One region of the Variovorax sp. TLI9-5A genome, then DNA from elsewhere that is predicted to be linked to it. Evidence: predicted binding sites of a transcription regulator. Region 1 holds the regulator's gene; each other region holds the start of a gene.
What was found. Region 1 encodes sigma-54, which starts transcription at its own class of promoters, with help from an activator protein. Its sites were predicted from a motif close to TGGCANGNAANCTGCTTT; they were not measured.

Region 1 (4,476 bases):
GGTCGGCGCCGAGCTTGAGCATGTCGGGCCGGTAGCGGCGGTAGGCGGTGTGCACCAGCGGCTCGTCGGTGGCGGCCAGCGAGTTGGTGACCACGCTGATCTTCACGTTGCGGCCGCGGATCTCGCGCATCACCTCCAAGCCCGAGGCGCCCGGGATCAGGTAGGGCGAGACGATGGTCACCTCCGAGCGTGCGCGGCGCATCTGCTCGACCACGTTGTAGCGCACGCTGTCGACGTCCAGCAGCGGCACGCCGCCGTAGGAGGCGGTCTTGCCGATCACACGCTCGGGCGAATCGGCGTAGGCCTCGGCGGTGGTCCAGATCAGGCCGAGCTTGCCGGCGTCAAGGTCTTCCGCCATCGGGCTGTAGCCGAGCAGGTCGTTGGGCGCGGGCTTCGGCGGCGGGGGCGTTGTGTCGGGGCCGGTGGCCAGCTCGAAGCGCCTGCGCAGCTCCTCGCGCGGCAGGTCGCTGGCCACCACGGACTGGATCGGCCGCACGTAGATGCTGTTCCAGTACTGGTCGAACAGGCTGCCCAGCCGGGGAACCAGCGCGCCGGTGACGAAGGTGTCGAGGTCGATGAAGTTCTCGCCCGAGGTGCGCCTGAAGTACTGGTTGCCGATGTTGCGCCCACCCGCCACCGCCATCGCGCCGTCGGCGATGAACAGCTTGTTGTGCATGCGGCGGTTGACGCGGCTGAAGTCGAGGAGCGAGGCGGTGAAGCGCTTCAGCAGGCTGCCGCGCCCGGCCGGGAAGGGGTTGAACAGGCGCAGCTCCACGTTGGGCGTGGCGGCCAGGCCCAGCAGCAGCTCGTCCTCGCCGGAGGTGTAGAGATCGTCCATCAGCAGCCGCACGCGCACGCCGCGCTGGGCAGCGTCGCGCAGGGTGCGCAGCAGGTAGCGGCCGGTCTCGTCGTTCTCGATCTGGTAGTACTGCACGTCGAGCGTGCGCTGCGCGCGGCGCGCGAGCTGGATGCGGGTGTCGAACGCGAAATCGCCGCCGGGCATCAGGCGAAAGCCGCTGAGGTCGGGGTCGGGCTGCGAGGCCAGGGCGATCTTGCCGAGGGCGGTGTCGGCCGAGACGGCGATGGTCCTGGTGGGTGGGCGCGGGGCCTCGTCGGGCAGGCTGGCGCAGCCGGCGAACAGCAGCACCGCCGCCATGGCGAAGACCCAATGCCCACAACGCGACATCAGGCCATGGCTCATCGGCTTCTTTCTAGAGTGCCTTGCGCAGGTTGGCGGGGGCGATGCGCAGCGCCTCGCGGTACTTGGCGACGGTGCGGCGCGCGCACTCGATGCCCTGCTCCTTCAGCATCTCGGAGATCTGGCTGTCCGACAGCGGCTTCTTCACGCTCTCCGAGCCGACGAACTGCTTGATCAGCGCGCGCACTGCGGTGCTCGACGCGTTGCCGCCGGTCTCGGTGCCCAGTGCCGAGCCGAAGAAGTACTTGAGCTCGACCGTGCCGAAGGGCGTGGCCATGTACTTGGCGGTGGTCACGCGCGAGATGGTGGATTCGTGCAGGCCCAGCTCGTCGGCGATCTCGCGCAGCACCAGCGGGCGCATGGCGAGCTCGCCGTGCACGAAGTAGCTCTTCTGCCGCTCGACGATCGCGTTGCTCACGCGCAGGATGGTGTCGAAGCGCTGCTGGATGTTCTTGATGAACCAGCGCGCCTCCTGCAGCCGCTGCGACAGCGCCTGGCTGCCCTCGCCCTTGTGCGACTTGAGCGCGCCGGCGTAGATGTCGTGCACGCGCAGGCGCGGCATGACCTCGGGGTTGAGCATGACGCGGAACTTCACGTTGGTGCCGCGCCCGGTCTTGGTGACGATGACGTCGGGAATGATGATGTTGCGTTCCACGTCGACGAAGCTGCGGCCCGGCTTGGGCTCCAGCCGCGCGATGACCTGCAGCGCCGAGCGCACCAGCTCCTCGCTGCTGCGGGTGAGCGTGGCCAGGCGCTTGAAGTCGCGGCGCGCGAGCAGCTCCATGGGCTGCTTGCAGATGGCGATGGCGGTCTTGCGGACCAGCGCTTCTTCCTCGGTCTCGTCGTCGCTGGCCATGGCGCGCAGCTGGATGCTCAGGCACTCGCCGAGGTCGCGCGCGCCGACGCCGGCGGGCTCCAGGCTCTGCAGCAGGCCGAGCGCCACCTGGAAGTGGTGCACGAGGTCGTCGAACTCGTCGTTGTCGTCGCCGGCCAGGCCCGAGGCCAGCGCGGGCAGCGAGTCTTCGAGGTAGCCGTCGTCGTTGAGCGATTCGATGAGAAAGCGCAGCGCGGCGCTGTCGCTCTCGTTGAGCCGCAGGCTCAGCGCCTGGCGGTGCAGGAAGGACTGCAGCGACTCCTGGCTGCGCGCGAGCTCGGTGGCGTCCGCGCGCTCGTCGTCGCCGGCGTTGTTCTGGCGCGCGGGCGCGTCGCTGCCCCACTCGCTGTCGTCGGGCGCCATTTCGACGGTGCCGTCGCCTTCCCAGTCGGGCTCGCGCTCGGAGATCTCGGCGGCGGGGCCGTCGGAGTCGGCCGTGGTGGTGGTGCCGGTTTCGGTGGCAGCAGTGGACGTGCCGGCAGCGGGCGAAGCGAAGTCGCTCTCGCCGTCACCACTATCGCCGCCGTCGTCGCGCGGCACCGGGGCATCGGCCGTGTCGAGCCCGAATTCCTCGCGCGCCGCTTCTTCAGCCGTGCGCTCGAGGAACGGGTTCTCGTCGAGCATCTGCTCCACCTCCTGGCTCAGTTCGAGCGTGGAGAGTTGAAGCAGCCTGATCGACTGCTGCAGCTGTGGCGTCAACGCCAGATGCTGCGAGACGCGAAGGGATAGCCCTTGCTTCATGGGAACCGCTCCCGCCCTTACATGCGGAAGTGCTCGCCCAGGTACACCCTGCGTACCTCGGCGTTGTCGACGATCTCCGAGGGTGTGCCTTGTGCCAGCACGTGCCCGTCGCTGATGATGAAAGCGTGATCGCAGATGCCCAGCGTTTCACGCACGTTGTGGTCGGTGATGAGCACGCCGATGCCGCGCTCCTTCAGGAAGCTGATGATGCGCTGGATCTCGATCACGGCGATCGGGTCGATGCCGGCGAAGGGCTCGTCCAGCAGGATGAAGCGCGGCTGCGTGGCCAGCGCGCGCGCGATCTCGACGCGGCGGCGCTCGCCGCCCGACAGCGCCAGCGCGGGCGAATCGCGCAGGTGGTCGACGCGCAGGTCGGCCAGCAGGTCGGTCAGGCGCTCCTCGATGTGCTCCTTCGACAGCGGCACCAGCTTGCCGTTCGCGTCGGGCTCGCTCTGCAGCTCGAGCACGGCGCGCACGTTTTCCTCGACCGTGAGCTTGCGGAAGATGGAGGCTTCCTGCGGCAGGTAGCTCAGGCCCATGCGGGCGCGGCGGTGGATCGGCATGTGGGCGATGGGCTCGCCGTCGATGGTGATGTCTCCGGCATCGGCGCGCACCAGCCCCACGATCATGTAGAACGAGGTGGTCTTGCCGGCGCCGTTCGGGCCGAGCAGCCCGACGACTTCGCCCTTCTGCACGTCGAGCGAGACGTCCTTCACGACCGTGCGGCTGCCATAGCTCTTCTTCAGGCCGCGCGCGACCAGGCGGCTGCCCGGCGCGCCGTTGGCGTCCTGAGTTCCTGCGGATTCGATCACTTGCGCGTGTCTCCCTGGTCACTGAGCGTTGTGCTCTGGCGCAGGCCCTTGCCGGGCGCCGGGGTGGGAGCCGGCGGGGGCGCCTTCGCGCCGCCGGCCGGGGCCGAGGCGCCGGCAGCCGGGGCGGTGGCGGCCTTGGGGGTGAGGATGGTCCTGACGCGTCCGCCCGGCGACGAGGCGTTGACGGCGGTGTTCGGCGGCACGGTGGAGCCGTTGACGGTGTAGGTGTCGTTGCTCTGGTCGTAGACGATCAGCGCGCCCTGGCTCTCGTCGTTCGGCGTGGCGCCCAGGAGGCGGCGCATGACGGCGTTGCGGATGAACTTGACGTTGTCGGCGCGGCTGTCGTACTCGATGACTTCCGACTCGCCCTCGATCCACTCGTCGGGCGCGTTGCGCTTCTGCTTGTAGTAAGCCCGCTTGCCCGGCGCCGCCGTGACCACGCCGTACTGGTAGCCCTCGGCGTCCTGGCGCACGTCCAGCCGTGCGCCACGGATGATGATCGTGCCTTTTGTCACCAAAACGTTGCCGGTGAACACGCTGGTCTGCTTCAGGTCGTCGTAGCGCATCGAGTCGGATTCGATGTTCATCGGCTTGGAGCGGTCGGCGGTTTCGGCCACCGCTCCCGAGGCAAGGCCTGCCAGCAACAGCGCGCCGGCGGCCAGGCGGCCCATGCGACGCAGGAAGGGGGTTGTGGGGTAAGAGTGCAATGTCATAGAGGCACGAAACTTGCTCGGCATTGTATGCGGCTGAGTGCTTCCGCCCCGCACGCACAGGTGAAAAAGCCCGCCTAAGCGGGCTTGACTTTCCTTCTGGTTTTCTACCAGAAACACCGCGCAACGGCACGGCACGGC
Region 2 (4,476 bases), 5.9 Mb from region 1:
ATGCGGCGCCTGCGGCCATGCCGCAGAGGTACTGGCTCTCGTAGGTGCGGCCGTAGAAGGATTCGAGGTTGCTGCCGTTGGTGGTGCCCGAGCCGTTGAGGAAGGCCACGTCGGGGTACTTCGCGGCCAGGTCCTTGAAACTGTCGGAGTAGCCGAAGGCGGTGCCGATCACGATGTTGGCGCCGCGCTGGATGAACTTCTCCGCCGCCGGCTTGATGGCCGAGGCGTCCTCGGGCACGTTCTCCACGAACTGGATCTTCTGGCCGATCTCCTTTTCGATCTTCACGCGGGCCTCGTCGAAGGCCTGCGTCCAGCCGCCGTCGTTCTTCGGGCCGAAGTAGAGCATCGCGATCTTCGGCTTGTCCTTCAGAGTGAAGCCGTCGGCGGCGGCAGCGGGCAGCGTGGTGAAGTACGCGCCTGCGGCCGCGATGGTCATCGCGAAGCCCAGGCCGGGAGTGAGGGTGCGCAACTGCATGGAACTACCTTTGAAGGGAGGCGTTGAAGAAGGGGAAGCGGGAGGGGGAAAGAGAGAGCAGCGAGCGGGCGCGGTGCGCGTCACATCATGAAGTTGATGCGGAACACGTTGCCCTCGGGATCGAGCAGCACCGACTGGTACCAGTTGTAGTAGGTGACGTAGGGCGGCTTGACGAGCGTGGCGCCGGCTTCGAGCGCGACGGGCACCATGCGATCGACGTCGGCCTGGCTGTCGACGTCGATGTTCAGCAAAAACTTCACGCCGCGCGTGTCAGAGAACTCGCTCAGGTGCAGCAGCTCGTAGGCATCGAGCGCGTTGAAGCCCAGGCTCGACTTACCGGTGTCCAGCCCGCGGAAGATGGGCGAGCGGATCGCCTCGATCTCTGTGAAGCCGAACACGCGCTGGTAGAAGCCGCTGAGCGCGACCACGTCCTTCGCGAAGACGTTGACGTAGGACAGGTGGGCCATGCGTTCAGGCCGTCACTTTGGTGCCGCCGAAGGTCGTCTGCTTGACGAACTTCGAGGTGAGGTGATCGCCAGAGGAGATGGGTGGGTACTTCGCCTCTTCACCCGGCGCGAGGCAGCTCGGCAGGCACTCGACCATCGCGTCGTAGTTCGGCTGGTGGAAGAACACCAGCGACTGGCGGCGGTTGGTGCTCGCCACCTCGAAGGGCGGGTTGATCACGCGGTGCAGCGTGGATACCCACTGGTCGTTGGTCCACTGCATCATGAGGTCGGCGATGTTGACCACCAGGCCACCCTCGACCTGCGGCACGTCCACCCACTGGCCGGCCTTGTTGAACACCTGCAGGCCCTTGTCGTCGGGCAGCACGATGGTGAGGCTGCCGTAGTCGCTGTGCGCGCCAGCGCGCAGCTGGCCCGGCAGCGGCTGCTCGCGCTGCGGCGGGTAGCTCAGCACGCGGAACATGCTGATGTGCTTGTCGATCTTGTCGTCGAAGAAGGTCTCGGGCAGCGAGAGGCCGAGCGCGAAGACGCGCATCAGCGAGCGCGAGAGATCGCTCATCGCGTCGAAGTAGCCCTCGTAGGCTTCCTTGAAGCCTTCGATGGGCGGCCAGCTGTTGGGCTCGAAGTGCGGGCCTGCGGCGGGGCCGCGGTGGTAGTCGTCGTCGGGCACGTTCGAGGGGCCGATGGAGAAAGACTCCTTCAGGTCGCCGGGCGCGGCCTCCTCGAGGCTGTAGGAGAGGCCTTCCTCGCCCACCGCGCTGTAGCCGCGCACGGCGTCCTCGCGCGGGCGGTCGACCTTGCGCTTCTCGCCCAGCGGCATGTCGAAGAACTTGCGCGAGAGCGACGACACGCGCGAGATCAGCTCCGGCGAGATGCCGTGGTTGGTGATGACGAGGAAGCCGATGCTGCGGCAGGCTTCGTCGACTTTCTTCGCGACCTCCGCCTTGCCTTCGGCGGTGCCGGCGAAGTAGGGCGCGAGATCGATGATGGGTACGGACAGCAGGGTCATGGCAGGTTCCTCTTGCTTGGCATGCCTTTCGCCATGCAACGTCTGTGCCAGTTGGACCAAATGGACAAACAGCATTCTTCGCGTCAGCATGGTGCGCAGGAATGCGTTGCGAAGGCGGTCGCGGCGCAAGGCGATGCACCGTGGCCTTACAGTGGTGCGCCGTCCGCCGATTCACGATCAGATCAATCAAGAGCGAGGGAAGATGCCGAAGACAAAAGCGCTGGCTGCGAATGCCGGCAAGGAGAGCCCGGCGCGCAAGCGCGCGAAGCCCGCGGTGCGAAGCGCGTCCGCAGTGAACCGCCGGTTGCGCCAGATAGAGGACAAGCGCAGCGCGATCCTCGGCGCGGCGCTGGGGCTGTTCTCGCGCTTCGGCCTGCATGGCACCTCCATCGACCAGGTGGCTGCGCGCGCCGATGTGTCGAAGAGCAACCTGCTCTATTACTTCGCGAACAAGGAAGAGCTTTACGTCAACGTGCTGCGCGACCTGCTCGCGCTGTGGCTCGAACCGCTGCGCGGCTTCAGCGCCGAGCAGGACCCGGCCGAGGCCATCGGCGACTACATCCGCCGCAAGCTGGTGGTTTCGCGCGACAGGCCCGATGCATCGCGGCTCTTCTGCCTGGAGATGATCCAGGGCGCGCCGCTGCTGCGCGACGAGCTGGACCGCGAACTGCGCACGCTGGTGGAGAAGAAATCGGAAGTGATCCGTGCGTGGATCGAGGCGGGCAAGCTGGCGCCCGTCGATCCGCACCATCTCATCTTCGCGCTGTGGGCGATGACGCAGCACTACGCGGATTTCGGGGTGCAGGTGCAGGCGCTGTCGGGGCATACGCTGGAAGACGAAGCCTTCTTCGAGCGCGCGGTGGAGAGCGTTCAGCGCATCGTTCTCCAGGGCATCACGCCGCGGCCGCGCTGAGTCTTGCTCCCTCTCCCCTTGGGGAGAGGGCTGGGGTGAGGGTGGCGGCCTGAATGTCGTCGCTGCCCTTGCAGGTGCCGCTGCCCCCCTCACCCTAACCCTCTCCCCAAGGGGAGAGGGAACAAGCGAGGTCAGTGCTGCGGCGGCGCCGCAATCTCGTGATAGCGCCGGTCGAAGTAGATCAGCCCCTGCGCCGCGCCGCCGATGGCGATGGACACCGCCTCGCAGAAGAGCACGTCGTGCGTGCCCGCGCTCGTCGCGTGCACCACGCGGCAATCGAACGACACGGCCGCGTCGTCGAGCATCGGCGAGCCAGTGGTCTTGCTGCTCCAGCGCGCGGCGGCGAAGCGATCGTCCATCGGCGTCTTGCCGCCGAATAGCGCAGACAGCGACTGGTGCCCCGCGGCCAGCACGTTCACGCACAGCACGCCGTTGGCCTTGAACGCCGGGTACACCGAGGCCGAGCGGTTCAGGCACACCAGCAGCGTCGGCGGCTCGTCGGTCACGCTGCACACCGCCGATGCGGTGAAGCCGGCACGGCCGGCCGGGCCGTCGGTGGTGATGATGTTCACCGCCGCGCCCAGCCGTGCCATCGCGTTGCGGTAGTCGGCCTTCTGCAGGCCCTGCGCCAGCACGGCGGGGTTGGGGGACGATGAAGCGGGATTCGAGGCCATGGCGTTCTGCAGCATCTCGAGTGACTCCTTCAGGCCAGCAGGCAGGCCTCGTCGAAGGACAGCCGCGGCAGGCGGCCGAACACCTTCGACGCGTCGCCGTGGCCGAGGTTGATGAGGAAGTTGACGGTCCAGTCGGTGCCCTCGAAGAAGGCCGCGTCGACCTTCGCCTTGTCGAAGCCCGACATCGGGCCGGCGTCGAGCCCCACCGCGCGCGCCGCGAGCAGCAGGTAGCCCGCCTGCAGGCTGGCGTTGCGAAAAGCTGTCTCGTGTGCGGCCTCGGGGCTGCCGGTGAACCAGCTGCGCGCATCGGCGTGCGGGAACAGCGTGGGCAGCCTGTCGTAGAACTTGCGGTCCCACGCGGCGATGACGGTGACGGGCGCGGCCATGGTCTTGTCGAGGTTGCCCTTTGAGAGCGCCGGCGCGAGGCGCTGCTTGCCTTCGGGCGTGCGCACGAAGACGAAGCGCGCGGGCGAGCAGTTGGCCGAGGTGGGGCCCAGGCTCGCGAGTGCGTAGACCTGCTTCAGCTGGGCATCGGTGACGGGTTCGTCGGTCCAGCCGTTGTGGGTGCGCGCGCCGGTGAAGAGCAGCGAGAGCGCGGCGTCGTCGAGGGTGGAAGCGATGGTGGTGGTCATGCTGGAACGGCGGGTGAGCTGACCCGCGAAAGAAAGTCGAGCAGGCTGCGGTTGAAGTCTTCTGCCTCGGTCACGCAGTGCGCGTGGCCGCCATGCGGCACGAAGTCGAGCGTGACGTCGCGCAGGCCGTCGGCCAGGCGCTGCGAGCAGGTCCAGGGCACGAGCACGTCGTCCCTGGCGGCGGCCACGAGCGTGGGCGCGGAGATGTCGGCGAGGCGCGCGTCCACGTCGAAGGCCCGCAGGGCGGAGATGCGCGCGCGCATGTTGGCTTCGCCGGGGAAGTGCGCGAAGGCATGGTCGACTTCATCG
Region 3 (4,476 bases), 330 kb from region 1:
GCGCTCTCGGCCTTCGGCGGCGTGCTGTCGCGCTATGTGCCGTGGCTGCGGCTGCCACTCGACGTGGCGCTGGACGTGGACAACCATTTCCGCGAGTTCCCGCGCAACGCCATTCCGCGCGCGCGGATCTTCTCGCGCTACGTGGCCCTGCTCGAACACGTGGCGGCGCAGCAGTACGACCGCATCGTGATCGTGGCGCACAGCCAGGGCACGGTGATCTCGACGGAACTGCTGCGCTACCTGCAGCACCGAGCGCAATGGCAGGCCGACGCCGGCATCGACGACCGCGTCACGCGGCTGTGGCCGCAGCTGCAGGGCAAGGTCCACCTGCTGACGGCGGGTTGTCCGCTGCGGCAGCTGTACGCGGCTCGCTTTCCTCTTCTCTACGAATGGGTGGGCCGGACCACGCTGCCGGGCAACAGCGGTCCGCTCGCCTCCGACGTGGGCGCCAACCGCTGGATCAACCTGTACACCACCGGCGACTACGTGGGCCGCTGGCTGTGGTGCGACCCGCCACCGGCGATCGACACCGTGGGCGGTCACGCGACGCTGTGGAATCCGGCGCCGGCCTTCACGGCAGCGCCGCGCGGTGCCGAGCACGACGTGTGCATGGGCATCGGCGCGCACACGCACTACTTCGAGCAGGGCGGGACCTATGCGGCGCGGTGGATCGATTCGCTGGTGAGCTGACGTGACGATGCGCTTTCAGGCGAAGAGCCCGCGGTAATGGTGGTTTCGACGACCTGCAGTTCAGGCGCTCAAGCCGCCCCGCGCAACGCCCGGCGGTACTGCACCGCCTCGGCCAGATGCCCGACCTGCACCGCTTCCGAACCAGCCAGGTCCGCGATCGTCCGCGCCACCTTCAGCGCCCGGTGCGTGCTGCGCGCGGACCAGCCGAGCTTGGCGGCCGCGTTGAACATGAACCCGCGGGCGGCGTCGTCGAGCGCCGCGTGGCGGTCGATGGCCGCGCCGTGCAGCGACTGGTTTGCATGGCCCTGTCGCTGCATCGCGCGCTCGCGAGCGGCGACGACGCGTTCGCGGATGCTGTCGGTCGATTCGCCCGCGGGCGCTTCGAGCAGCAGCTGGGCCGAGACTGGAGGCACTTCGATGTGCAGATCGATGCGGTCCAGCAGCGGGCCGCTGAGCTTGCCCTGGTATCGCGAGACCTGCTCCGGCGTGCAGCGGCAGGGCCTCAATGAAGAGCCGAGATAGCCGCAAGGGCACGGGTTCATGGCGGCGACGAGCTGGAAGCGCGCCGGGAATTCGGCGCGCCGCGCGGCGCGGGCGATGGTGATCGTACCGGTCTCCAGCGGCTCGCGCAGCGCTTCGAGGGCGGATCTGGCGAATTCGGGGAACTCGTCCAGAAAGAGAACGCCGTGGTGCGCGCGCGAAATCTCTCCGGGGCGGGGCGGAGAACCTCCGCCAACCAGTGCCACCGCACTGCAGGTGTGATGAGGCGAACATGTAGGCCGTGCCATCCACCGCTCGGTCGCGAAGCGCCCACCCAGGCTGGCCACGGCCGCGCTCTCGAGTGCCTCGTCGATATGCATCGACGGCAGCAGCCCCGCGAAGCGTTGAGCAAGCATCGACTTGCCCGAGCCCGGCTCGCCCACCATCAGCAGGCTGTGCCCGCCCGCCGCCGCGATCTCGAGCACGCGCTTGACGCCCGTGTGTCCCTTCACTTCGCACAGGTCGGCGTATCGGGGCGAGGCCGCATCCGGTGTGGCCCGGATGCGCGCCCAGCCGTCGTCGGCGGTGTCGGGCAGCAGGGAGGCGGCATCGTCGACGGACACGAACTGGCGCACCACGTCCAGCAGATGCCTGGCCCCGTACACCTCGCCGCCCGGGACCAGCGCGGCCTCCTGCGCACTTTCCAGGGGCAGCACCAGCCGCGTCGCGACGCCGCGCGTGTGCAGCGCCAGCGCCATGGCCAGTGCACCACGAACGGGCCGCAGCTCGCCCGACAACGACAGCTCCCCGGCGAATTCATGGCCGGCGAGCCTGGCGTTGTCTATCTGGCCGCTGGCCGCCAGGATGCCCAGTGCGATGGGCAGATCGAAGCGCCCGGAGTCCTTCGGCAGGTCGGCCGGGGCAAGGTTCACCGTGATGCGTTTGTTATTGGGGAACTCCAGCCCCGCGTTCTGCAGCGCCGATCGCACCCGCTCTCGCGCCTCCTTGACCTCGGTTTCGACCAGGCCGACCAGCGTGAAGCTGGGCAAACCGTTCGCCAGATGCACCTCTACCGTGACACTGGCCGCTTCAAGACCCAGCAAGGCGCGGCTTTGCACCAAAGACAGTCCCATTCCTCTCCCTCTCCCCAAGATGGTGCGCACTTTTTGGGCAATCCCGCGGTGGTGCGGCGCACCGTGCATCTGCAACCACTCGCAACAGCTGTTGTAACGATTTGGCTCTCAACCGCGCCGTGGACGCGGCTGCAAGGGGCGGCATTCGTGCACTTTGGCACGCTCCCTGCTTTGAACCCTCCGGTCCAACAACACACTTGCGAGGAGTTCCCTGATGACGCACCGTACCGCCGCCCAGGCGCTGATCGTTCTGGCCACCGCATTGACCGCATCCGGCGCGGCCCTGGCGCAGACTGCAACGACCGACGCCGCAGCAGCGCCTGCGGCAGCTCCCGCACCGAACCTGACCGGCAACGTGTCGATCACCACGAACTACAAGTTCCGTGGCCAGGACCAGGACATGATCGGCAAGAACGACTACGCCAAGACCAAGGGCTTCAAGCCGGCCATCCAGGGCGGCCTGGACTACGCCTTCGGCGACAGCGGCTTCTACGTGGGCAACTGGAATTCGAGCGTCAACTGGCTCAAGGGCAACAGCATCGAGATGGACGTGTACGGCGGCTACAAGTTCAAGGCCGGCCCGCTGGACATGGACGTCGGTGCGCTCACCTACATCTACCCGGGCAACTCCGCGGGCAACACCACCGAGCTGTACGTTGCGGGCACCTACGCCAACGAAACCCTCGGCTCGTTCACCGCCAAGTACTCGCACACCGTGTCGAAGGACTACTTCGGCTACGCGGGCAACAAGGCCGGCTCGGGCCTGAAGGGCACGAACACGGGCTACCTGAACCTGTCGTACAGCAAGGAGATCGTGCCCAAGGTCACGCTGAAGGCCGCCGTGGGCTTCACCAACATGTCCAGCGACATCCGCAGCCTGGGCTACAAGAGCTACGTCGACTACAACATCGGCGCGAGCTACGACTTCGGCAACGGCCTGTCGCTGACCGGCTCGGTCCAGGGCGCCAACAAGAAGAACTCGTACCTCGCCGTGAGCAACCCGGGCGTCGACTACGGCTTCGGCACCTTCGGCACGACCTACTACTCGCCGAACAAGGCGCGCTTCATCCTCACGCTGACGAAGACGCTGTAAGCCATACAACAACGAGGTGCGGCCCAAGCTGCCGCGCCATTCCATTTCCATCCGAAGGAGAAAACTCATGAAGCTGGTCACAGCCATCATCAAACCGTTCAAGCTCGACGAAGTGCGCGAAGCGCTGTCGGCCATCGGCGTGCAGGGGATCACCGTCACCGAGGTGAAGGGCTTCGGCCGCCAGAAGGGCCACACGGAGCTCTACCGCGGCGCGGAGTACGTGGTCGACTTCCTGCCCAAGGTCAAGATCGAAGCGGCCGTCTCCGACGACCTCGTCGATCGCGTGATCGAGGCGGTGGAAGGCGCGGCGCGCACCGGCAAGATCGGCGACGGCAAGATCTTCGTCTACAACCTCGAACAGGTCGTTCGCATCCGCACCGGCGAAACGGGCCGCGAAGCCCTCTGATCGAGTCCTGGCCCGAAAGAACAACGACTATGAAAAAACTGCTTGTCTCTCTTGCGCTCGGTTTGAGCGTGCTGGCCGCCGGTACCACCGGCTTCGCGCAAACCCCCGCCGCGGCCACGGCCGAGGCTCCGGCTGCGTCGGCACCCGCTGCCGCCGCTCCCGCCCCGGCTGCTGCGCCCGCCGCTGCCGCAGCCCCGGCCGCCGCCGATGCAGCTCCGGCTGCGCCCGCCGCGGCCCCCGCTCCGAAGATCGACTCCGGCGACACCGCCTGGATGCTGACTTCGACCCTTCTCGTGATCCTGATGACCATCCCCGGCCTTGCGCTGTTCTATGGCGGCCTGGGCCGCTCGAAGAACATGCTGTCGGTGCTGATGCAGGTCTTCGTGATCTTCTCGCTGATCAGCATCCTGTGGGCCGTCTACGGCTACAGCCTGGCCTTCTCGGGTGACGGAAACTTCTTCGGCACCTTCGACAAGATCTTCATGAAGGGCATCACGCAGGAAACCTTCGGCGCGCTGACCACGATTCCCGAATACGTGTTCGTCGCCTTCCAGGGCACCTTCGCGGCCATCACCGTGGCGCTGATCGTCGGCGCCTTCGCCGAACGCGCCAAGTTCTCGGCCGTGCTGCTGTTCTCGGTGCTGTGGTTCACCTTCAGCTACGTGCCGATCGCC

Region 2: AC1VNX_RS04130 (isopenicillin N synthase family dioxygenase) is a predicted target of sigma-54. The motif match lies at 1,981-1,998, and genes of this name have one in related genera.
Region 3: AC1VNX_RS33400 (TorF family putative porin) is a predicted target of sigma-54. The motif match lies at 2,459-2,476, and genes of this name have one in related genera.

The regions. Positions count from the first base shown of each region.
Region 1 covers NZ_CP200310.1:6,703,103-6,707,578, forward strand. Annotated here, with positions in the region: gene AC1VNX_RS31880 (phospholipase D family protein) at 1-1,201, opposite strand, end outside; gene rpoN (RNA polymerase factor sigma-54) at 1,212-2,813, opposite strand; gene lptB (LPS export ABC transporter ATP-binding protein) at 2,831-3,625, opposite strand; gene lptA (lipopolysaccharide transport periplasmic protein LptA) at 3,622-4,338, opposite strand.
Region 2 covers NZ_CP200310.1:839,991-844,466, forward strand. Annotated here, with positions in the region: gene AC1VNX_RS04120 (BMP family ABC transporter substrate-binding protein) at 1-475, opposite strand, end outside; gene AC1VNX_RS04125 (VOC family protein) at 556-942, opposite strand; gene AC1VNX_RS04130 (isopenicillin N synthase family dioxygenase) at 947-1,948, opposite strand; gene rutR (HTH-type transcriptional regulator RutR) at 2,151-2,861, shown strand; gene rutF (NADH-dependent FMN reductase RutF) at 2,993-3,550, opposite strand; gene AC1VNX_RS04145 (malonic semialdehyde reductase) at 3,565-4,167, opposite strand; gene rutD (pyrimidine utilization protein D) at 4,164-4,476, opposite strand, start outside.
Region 3 covers NZ_CP200310.1:7,032,556-7,037,031, reverse strand. Annotated here, with positions in the region: gene AC1VNX_RS33410 (hypothetical protein) at 1-690, shown strand, start outside; gene AC1VNX_RS33405 (YifB family Mg chelatase-like AAA ATPase) at 759-2,303, opposite strand; gene AC1VNX_RS33400 (TorF family putative porin) at 2,518-3,396, shown strand; gene glnK (P-II family nitrogen regulator) at 3,464-3,802, shown strand; gene AC1VNX_RS33390 (ammonium transporter) at 3,832-4,476, shown strand, end outside.